DNA from 3 places in the Serratia sp. HNCC26DJ206 genome. Region 3 is predicted to be linked to each of the others. Evidence: predicted binding sites of a transcription regulator. Region 3 holds the regulator's gene; each other region holds the start of a gene.
The links. Region 3 encodes ArgR, which controls arginine synthesis, uptake and breakdown. Its sites were predicted from a motif close to ANTGAATAAAAATACANT; they were not measured.
Positions count from the first base shown of each region.

Region 1 (3,281 bases), on a different contig from region 3:
GGTTTTGCTGAGCGCCATCCGCACGCCAACTCAACGCCGCAGTGGGTTGGCAGAACGGTTGCAGGCAGGGGAATAGGCGCTGTGATACAGCGCCCGTAAACGCTTACAGATCGGCCAGCAGGATTTTTGAACGGCGCTGATAGTTGTACAGCGCCTGTTTCTGCATTGGCAGAACGTCCACTTCCGCCGGTGTAAAGCCACGTTCCTGGAACCAGTGAATGCTGCGGGTGGTCAACACAAACAGCTTCTGCAAGCCCATTTGCCGTGCCTGGCTTTCTACCCTTTGCAGCAGCATTTCGCCACGCGACGAACTGCGGTAATCCGGGTGGACTGCCACACAGGCCATTTCACCAATTTTCTCTTCCAAGAATGGATAGAGTGCCGCACAGGCGATCGTCAGGTTATCGCGCTCGATAATCGTGAACTTGTCGATCTCCATTTCCAGCTGTTCCCGCGAACGGCGCACCAGAATGCCTTGCTGCTCCAGCGGGCGAATCAGCTCGAGTATGCCACCGATGTCGTTGATCGTCGCACGACGTACCTGTTCTGCGCTCTCCATGACGATCTGAGTACCGATACCGTCGCGTGAGAACAGTTCCTGCACCAGCGCCCCGTCTTCCTGATAGCTGATCAGGTGGCTGCGGCGTACGCCGCTGCGGCAGGCTTTGACCGCACCGCGCAGGAAACGCACGGTGCCAGAGTAGTAATCGCCGGTTGCTTCCAGTTGCTCAATGCGTTTTTGCGCATCGTTGGGGAACAGTTCGGGTGCGATCTGCCCCTCTGCGTTAGCCACCCCTTGCGATGAGCAGAAACCAATCATTTTTTCTGCCTTCAGTTTGATGGCTAACTGCGTGGCTACCTCTTCAGAAGTCAGATTGAAGCTCTCACCGGTAACGGAAACCGCCACCGGGCCAATCAGCACAATTGCATTGCTGTCGAGCTGGCGATGGATGGCTTCTTCATCGATGCGGCGGATACGGCCGCTGTGACAATAGTCAACGCCATCATCCACACCGAGCGGTTGGGCAATGATAAAGTTGCCGCTTACCACGTTGATGTGCGCCCCTTGCAGCGGTGTGTTGTTCAGGCTCATGGAGAGCCGTGCAGTGATATCCAGTTGCAGCAGGCCAGCAGCCTGTTTGACCAGCTCCAGCGCATGGGCATCGGTAACGCGGGTATGCTTGTGATAAATCGGTTCGTAATTGTGCTGCGCCAGATTACTGTCAATCTGCGGCCGTGCACCATACACCACCACCAGACGGATCCCCAAGCTGTGCAAGAGCCCGATATCATTGACGATACTGGAGAAATTTTCATGCTCAATGGCTTCCCCACCCAGCATGATGACAAACGTCTTGCCACGGTGAGCATTAATATAGGGAACTGAGTGACGGAATCCTTGGACCAGCTCTGTGCTACGTTCCTTCACGGCAAAACCTCTTTTGCATATTTATACGGTATTTTTGTATTTTTATTCTTTTATTGCCCCGATGGCAAGCAGGAATTTGCGTGGCGATCTTGGTTAACTCAGTTATTTCATTAACAAATTGAAAAAACATAAAAAGATTTCCTAATGACAGCCACGAATGGATTGGTTAAAGTTTTTGCCATTCTCACTTTTGGGTGTTTTCTTAAATCTTTATCGCCGCTGGAGCCGCATGACTAACGCTAACCACAATCCAGGCCGCCGTCGTTTGTTACAGGGGGTTGCCGCAACCTGGTTGCTGAGTGTGAGCCGCGTAGGTTTTGCCGCCGCTGCGAATGTGATTGCCGTTCGCGTCTGGCCTTCCTCGACCTACACCCGCGTGACGTTGGAATCCAGCGTGCCGCTGAAATACCAACAGTTTGCGCTTGCCAATCCTGACCGCATCGTGATCGACATCGAAGGTGTTCACCTCAATAGCGTGCTCAAAGGGCTGGCCGGGCAGGTGCGCAAGGAAGACCCTTACCTGAAGCAGGCGCGCGTCGGCCAGTTCGATAAAAACACCATCAGGTTGGTGTTGGAGCTTAAGCAGAGCGTTAGCCCGAATATGTTTACCTTGGCGCCGGTGGCTGAATACCGCAATCGACTGGTGGTGGATCTCTATCCCACCAAGGGCGGCACCGGCGAAGAGTATGATCCGCTGCTGGCATTGCTGGAAGATTACAACAAAGGGGATCTGGAGCGATCGTTACCGGCGGAAGCGCCGCAGGCTGGTAAAGCAGGGCGCGATCGGCCGATGGTGATCATGCTGGATCCAGGGCACGGCGGTGAAGACCCTGGTGCAATCGGCAAAAATAAGACGCGTGAAAAAGATGTGGTGTTGCAGATTGCGCGCCGTCTTAGTGCGCTGATCAAGCGTGAGCCAAACATGAAAGTGTTTATGACGCGCAACGATGACGTGTTTATCCCGCTGAAGGTGCGCGTGGCAAAAGCCCGCAAGCAGCGCGCCGATCTGTTTGTCTCCATCCATGCCGATGCGTTTAGCAACCGCACAGCGCGCGGCTCTTCGGTTTTTGCCCTGTCGACCAAGGGCGCGACCAGCAATACCGCCAAATTTCTGGCGCAGACCCAGAACGCTTCCGATGAGATTGGTGGTGTAAGCAAGAGCGGTGACCGCTATCTGGATCATACGCTGTTTGATTTGCTGCAAACCGCCACCATCAATGACAGCCTGAAGTTCGGCAAGGAAGTGCTCAGCCGAATGGGGAAAATTAATCCTTTGCACAAAAAAAGTGTCGATCAGGCCGGTTTTGCCGTGCTAAAGGCGCCGGATATCCCATCAATCCTGGTTGAAACGGCGTTTATCAGTAATATTGAGGAAGAACGCAAACTGCGTACCAGCCATTTTCAGCAGCAGATCGCGGAATCTATTCTGGCGGGGATTAAGGCTTACTTCGCCAACGGCGGGGCGCAGGCTCGTCACTAACCAGTAGGGCAGGATGCCCGGTTAATGGCCAGTTTCACAAACTCCAGATACAAAAAAACACCAGTTAAGGTGCTTGTTCGTGGTTATCAAGATTGGTTGCGGAGGCCGGATTTGAACCGACGACCTTCGGGTTATGAGCCCGACGAGCTACCAGGCTGCTCCACCCCGCGTCCGTCTTGATACTGATATTATCGAACCCACTTTCATGTGATACCGCTGGTACAGTATCGGCTGGTTGCGGGGGCCGGATTTGAACCGACGACCTTCGGGTTATGAGCCCGACGAGCTACCAGGCTGCTCCACCCCGCGTCCGTATAATACCTGTTTTGCCATCGGATTCAACCTTTTATCTGATACTGCTGTTGCAGTATC
Region 1 is NZ_JBXUGP010000016.1:74,685-77,965, forward strand. It holds gene recD (exodeoxyribonuclease V subunit alpha) at 1-76, shown strand, start outside; gene argA (amino-acid N-acetyltransferase) at 104-1,429, opposite strand; gene amiC (N-acetylmuramoyl-L-alanine amidase AmiC) at 1,659-2,909, shown strand; tRNA gene AC2A1E_RS12435 (tRNA-Met) at 3,003-3,079, opposite strand; tRNA gene AC2A1E_RS12440 (tRNA-Met) at 3,142-3,218, opposite strand.
Region 1: argA (amino-acid N-acetyltransferase) is a predicted target of ArgR. The motif match lies at 1,463-1,480, and genes of this name have one in related genera.

Region 2 (3,281 bases), on a different contig from region 3:
AAACATAGTCACGGATGAATTCTTCACGCAGATCAACCACGTGACACTCAGAGGCACCGGATTGCAGAGCTTTCTGCTCAACGCCTTCCAGATCGCTGCGCTCCTGGCCGATATCTGCCACGAAAGCTACCACTTCGCAGCCGCCGTAGTTTTCTTTCAGCCATGGAATGATGGCCGAAGTATCCAAGCCGCCAGAGTACGCCAGAACGATTTTCTTGATGCCTTTGTTTTGCATTGTGTTATTCCTTTTTAATTCTAAATTTAAGCGAGGATCCGGGTGCCAATCGACACACCATTAAACAGAGCAGGAAGCTTTTCGGCATTGCGCCAGCTGGCGATATCCACCGGGCGGCCAAGGGTACGCGCTGCATCCAGTGCCGCGTTCACCTTCACTACCATACCATCAGTAATGATGCCCTGAGCAATCAGTTGTTCTGCTTTTTGCGCCGTCATTTCCGCGATGCGCTGCCCTTTACCGTCGAGAATGCCACTGACATCCGACAGCAGGATCAAATCTGCACCTAAGGTTGCGGCCAGCGCTGTGGCGGCCTGATCGGCATTCACATTCATCAGTTGGCCTTCGGCGGTAATGCCGATGGAACTGATCACCGGCAGATAGCCAGCCGCCAGCAGCGTATTGAGCAGCGCAGGCGAACCTGGCTGTGCATTGCCAACGTGGCCCAACGCCGGGTCGAGCTGGGTTACGGCAACGCTGCCGCCGTCGGCCAGGCTCAGCCCAACCGCACTGATCTTGTGTTTAACCGCCCACGCCAGCAGAGTCTTGTTGGCAGTACCGGCTAGAGCACCGGTAATGATGTCGATCTGATCGGCAGGCGTGACGCGCAGGCCGTTCTTCTTCACCACGGGCAGAGAAAGTTGCTTCATCAGTTCATCCACCACGCAACCGCCGCCGTGGACGATCACCAGCGGGCGCTGATGTTCCTGGCGATAGATATCCAGCGCGGTAAACAAGCGCTCCAGCGCTTCTTCACTGTCCAGTAACACACCACCGAGTTTGATAATTAATGGGTTCATCGCTTTGCTCACGCTGATTTAAATTAATGATTGGGTTTCCGGGAACCCAAAACGGATATTCAGGCACTGCACCGCCTGAGCGGCTGCACCTTTCAACAGATTGTCTTCCGCTGCGACGGCGATCAGATGCTCGCCCTGCACGGCAAAACCGATATCGCAGAACGGCAGGCCCACCACCGACTTCAGCGCTGGCACACCCTTGTCGTACAACCGCACCAGCGGTTTATCGTCGTAAGCCGCGTGATAGGCCGCTGCCACATCCTGCGCGGTGACGCCCGTTTTCAGGCGGCAGGTGATGGTTTCCAGAATACCCCGCGGGAAACTACCCAGATGCGGCGTAAAGATCACCGGGATGCCCAAATGCGCGGTGATTTCTGGATGGTGACGATGGTTGAACAGGCCGTAAGGTTGCAGGCTGACTTCGCAGAAGCTGGTGGTGACGCTGGCTTTACGCCCGGCACCGCTGACGCCGCTGACGGCGTTGATTACTGGCCATTGGTCCAGATTCAGCAGTTGTTTGTCGATCAGCGGTTTCAGCGTCAACTGAGCCGCGGTTGGGTAGCAACCCGGCACGGCGATCAGCTGTGCTTCTTTGATTTTTTCGCTCTGCCACTCCGCCAGACCGTATACCGCCTTGGCCAGCCAGTCAGCATGCTGATGTTCAAAGCCATAATATTGGCGATAAAAATCGGTGTCCTGCACGCGGAACGCACCTGAGAGATCGAACACCACGCAGCCTGCCGCTAAAAACTCTGGGGCAATATCGTGGCTGACTTCGTGTGCCGTTGCCAAGAACACCACGTCGATCCCTTTTGCCGCTTCCGCCACGTTCACCAGCGGCTGCAACGGCAGATCAACGATGCCTTTTAACTGCGGATGCAGCTCAGAAAGTAATTTTCCTGCATCTGCACTTTGCGCTGAAACCGCTAAAGCGGTTATGTTCATGTGTGGGTGGCGATTCAGATAAGCCGTGAGCTCCGCTCCGGCGTAACCGCTGGCTCCAACAATCAGCGTATTCAACATGTGGCCTTTCACCTTTTTGGCTTAAAGTAGAGGCACTTGCGCCCCGTCAGCAGGGCTTGGTCGCGTTGTTGCGCCGTTCACCCACGTGGTCGAGCGTTGATGTTTTATCAACATCCAGGGTTCGTATTCCCTTACGCTCCAGCTTAATGTATTTTTATTCAGAATAAATGCATGAATATTGATACTATCCTAACCAAAGGCTGTCAACAGTGAAGATGAAATTACCCCCATTTATTGAGCTGTACCGGGCGTTGATCAGAACGAAGTCGATCAGCGCCACCGATGGTGCCCTCGATCATAGTAATGAAGCATTAATCAACTTGCTGGCCGGTTGGTTCGCCGATTTAGGCTTCCGCGTTGACGTGCAGCCAGTACCGGATACGCGCAATAAATTTAACCTGCTGGCCAGCATTGGCACGGGCAGCGGCGGCCTGCTGCTGGCGGGCCATACCGACACCGTGCCTTACGATGAAGGCCGCTGGACGCGCGATCCGTTCACCCTGACCGAGCACGACAACAAACTGTACGGGCTGGGCACCGCCGACATGAAAGGCTTCTTCGCCTTTATTCTGGACGCGGTACGGGATATTGATGCCAGCAAGCTGACCAAGCCGCTGTACATTCTGGCCACCGCAGACGAAGAAACGACCATGGCCGGAGCGCGCTATTTCGCCGCCTCCACCAAAATCCGCCCGGACTTTGCCATTATCGGTGAACCAACGTCGCTGAAACCGGTGCGCGCGCACAAAGGCCATATCTCCAATGCTATCCGCATCGTGGGTCAATCGGGCCATTCGAGCGATCCGGCACGCGGCGTCAACGCAATCGATCTGATGCATGAATCCATCGGGCATTTGATGGAACTGCGCAAAACGCTGCAAGAGCGCTACAACAACCCGGCGTTTGCCGTGCCTTATCCCACCATGAACTTCGGCCATATCAGCGGTGGAGATGCGGCCAACCGTATCTGCGCCTGCTGTGAACTGCATATGGATATCCGCCCGCTGCCGGGTATGACGCTGGATAACATCAATGAACTGCTGCACGAGGCACTGGCACCAGTCAGCCAGCGCTGGCCTGGGCGCTTGTCAATTGATGAGCTGCATCCGCCGATCCCGGGCTACGAGTGCCCAACCGATCACCATATGGTGGCGGTGATTGAGAAACTGCTGGGTTCACGTACCGAAGTGGTCAACTACTGCACCGAAGCGCCATTCGTACAG
Region 2 is NZ_JBXUGP010000030.1:16,446-19,726, forward strand. It holds gene AC2A1E_RS18965 (argininosuccinate synthase) at 1-235, opposite strand, end outside; gene argB (acetylglutamate kinase) at 262-1,035, opposite strand; gene argC (N-acetyl-gamma-glutamyl-phosphate reductase) at 1,054-2,058, opposite strand; gene argE (acetylornithine deacetylase) at 2,274-3,281, shown strand, end outside.
Region 2: argC (N-acetyl-gamma-glutamyl-phosphate reductase) is a predicted target of ArgR. The motif match lies at 2,204-2,221, and genes of this name have one in related genera.

Region 3 (3,281 bases):
AGTGCGCGCACCAGAGACAAGCCGAAACGTGCCGCCGCCTGGCCCATAGACAGGGTCGCTGAACCGCCACCGGCTTTAGCTTCAACCACTTCGGTACCCGCATTCTGGATACGCTTGGTCAGATCAGCCACTTCCTGCGCGGTAAAGCTCACGCCAGGGATCTGCGACAGCAGTGGCAGAATGGTCACGCCAGAGTGACCACCGATAACCGGCACTTCCAGCTCTTCCGGCTTTTTACCTTTCAGCTCAGCCACGAAGGTGTTGGAACGGATAATATCCAGCGAAGTGACGCCAAACAGTTTGTTCTTGTCGTAAACACCGGCTTTCTTCAGCACTTCTGCGGCAATCGCTACCGTGGTATTCACCGGGTTGGTGATGATACCAATGCAGGCTTTCGGGCAGGTTTTAGCCACTTGCTCGATCAGGTTACGCACGATACCGGCGTTCACATTAAACAGATCTGAACGATCCATACCAGGCTTACGAGCAACACCGGCAGAAATCAGCACCACATCGGCACCGTGCAGCGCAGGAGTTGCATCTTCACCACTGAAGCCTTTAATTTTAACTGCGGTTGGGATGTGGCTTAAGTCAACGGCAACGCCTGGGGTAACAGGGGCAATGTCGTAGAGGGTGAGTTCAGAACCTGAAGGAAGCTGGGTTTTGAGTAGAAGGGCGAGGGCCTGGCCGATACCGCCAGCAGCACCGAGAACTGCAACTTTCATCCTATACTCCTTTATTATCTTAAATATAAAAGCGCCGTGAATTCTTTGGTCTCGGACCTTAATTTATTACACCTTTAAAAACAACCTATTAACAGTCGGTTTTAGAGCTGGCGCAATAAAATGGCCGATGTCGCGATCATTTTAGATTAAATAGCTTACGCATTAAGGGCATAGCGCACACTAATCGAAAATAGTGCGAGGTTCTTCACGGGCGAGTTAACCGGCGGTTACATTACACCCTTACATAACATCAGAACAACATCATTTTAATAACATTTTCTTTACCGGGGAGCTGACTCGTTTCCCACGCCCAACGGGCATATTCATGAGGCGCGGATTTTGTTAAAATCCCGGCCCTTCCTTATTTTCCGCGCATTACTCTTTTATCTCGACACGTCAATATTGCATAAAAATTCATTTATATGCATAATAATCACATCCATTGTCAACATTCCACGGTGCAGAATGCGTAATCCCGCAAAGCAGGAAGATCTGATCAAAGCGTTCAAAGCGTTATTGAAAGAAGAAAAATTCAGTTCTCAAGGCGAGATCGTTTTGGCGCTGCAAGAAGAAGGCTTCGAGAACATTAACCAATCCAAAGTGTCTCGCATGCTGACCAAGTTCGGCGCGGTGCGCACACGCAATGCCAAAATGGAGATGGTGTATTGCCTTCCGGCGGAACTCGGTGTGCCCACCACCACCAGCCCGCTGAAGAATCTGGTGCTGGATGTCGATCACAATGATGCCATCGTGGTGATCCATACCAGCCCAGGTGCCGCGCAGTTAATTGCGCGCTTGCTGGATTCCCTAGGCAAATCCGAAGGGATCCTCGGCACTATCGCCGGTGATGATACGATCTTCGTGACTCCAGCCAGCACATTTACCGCACGCCAACTGTTTGAAGCCATTCTTACGTTGTTCGAACAAGAACTGTGATGCTATTCCGTTAACAAAATAGGGCTGACGGCCGTATTTTGTTAACGTTCTCTCGCCATAACGCTCTCGCCCGACCTACCCTCCAACGTTTAAAACTGCTTATTTGCCGACTTGCAGCACATTTCAATGACATTCTCGCGTGAGCAATCAGTAGTATCTGTGATATTCCGCACTTTTAGTCAAAGGCACTTAGCCTGTTGAAATTACATAAATTTAACATCAACAGCTCATTTTATCATCGCTTTTTATTCCATTAGATTCTTAAAAATAGTGATGAACGAATAAAGTTTCACTAGAAATTGTTAGCGGGCTATTAATTTTTGTAGTTACTAGATGTATACTCATTTTCGTGACGTAAATCACAGTTCATTGGAACTGATAAAAGAATACAAAGAGGATTAATCATGAAAATTAAAACCACCGTTGCAGCAATCAGCCTTCTCTCTATGCTTTCTTTTGGCTCTTTTGCAGCACAATCCATTGATGCATCGCAGGCCGAAAAATTGCAATCCGTAGGTACCATCACCGTCAGCGGTGTCGGTGCAGCACCTTCTGATATCCGTCAGGCGCTGTCTGCCAAAGCTGATGCTAAAGGGGCAACCTCGTATCGTGTGATCGAAGCACGCAACGAAGGCAACTTCCACGCCACTGCTGAAATTTACAAGTAATCACTAAGAAAACGCATTTGCTGAACCCCCTCGTCACTGCCACTGCCGAGTTCTGAGATAAATGCCGGTTTCCTAGAAAACCTCGTCGTCCTATTCGACGAACCCTATTGCCCTCGCTCGCGAGGGCTTTTTTATCGGCGTAAAAAAGGCCGCTTTCGCGGCCCTCTCGTGATAAATGATGGGGAAAACGCGTCAGTAGGCTTCTTTCGGCTCGGCCTTTTTAGCCAACGCCGCCAGCAGTTTGTCATGAATACCGCCAAATCCGCCGTTGCTCATCACCAGAATATGGTCACCCGGCTGCGCCGTTTTGACGATCATCTCCACTAACGTCTCGAGATCGGCACTCCAGTGCGCCGTTTGCACACAGGCGTCAGCCACTTCGGCGACCTGCCAAGGAATGTGATGCGGCTGGAACAGGAACACTTCATCAGCACGCCCCAACGAAGGGGCCAGATCGTTTTTGCTGATCCCCATCTTCATGGTGTTGGAACGGGGCTCCAATACCGCCAGAATACGCGCGGTGCCCCCCACTTTGCCACGCAGCGCGGCCAGCGTGGCAAGAATAGCGGTAGGATGATGCGCAAAATCATCATAGACCGTCACGCCGTTGGCTTCGCCACGCAGTTCCAGGCGACGGCGAGCATTGATGAAATCACCCAACGCGCGGCAGGCATCGGCGGGTTGTACGCCGACGTGGCGGGTTGCCGCAATCGCCATCAGGCCATTATGCATATTGTGTTCACCCACCAGCGCCCAGTTAACCTCACCGACCTTATCGCCATTGAGGAAAACTTCGTAATGGCTGGCATCTGGGGTCAACTTGTGCGCGCGCCAGGCCCCTTCATCGCCGACCAACTCCTGTTCACTCCAGCATCCCATCGCCATCACCTGTTTCAGATGCGCGTCATTGTCCGGCAGAATGATTTTGCCTTTCCCCGGTACCAGACGCACC
Region 3 is NZ_JBXUGP010000021.1:5,478-8,758, forward strand. It holds gene mdh (malate dehydrogenase) at 1-725, opposite strand, end outside; gene argR (transcriptional regulator ArgR) at 1,191-1,661, shown strand; gene yhcN (peroxide/acid stress response protein YhcN) at 2,066-2,329, shown strand; gene mpl (UDP-N-acetylmuramate:L-alanyl-gamma-D-glutamyl-meso-diaminopimelate ligase) at 2,522-3,281, opposite strand, start outside.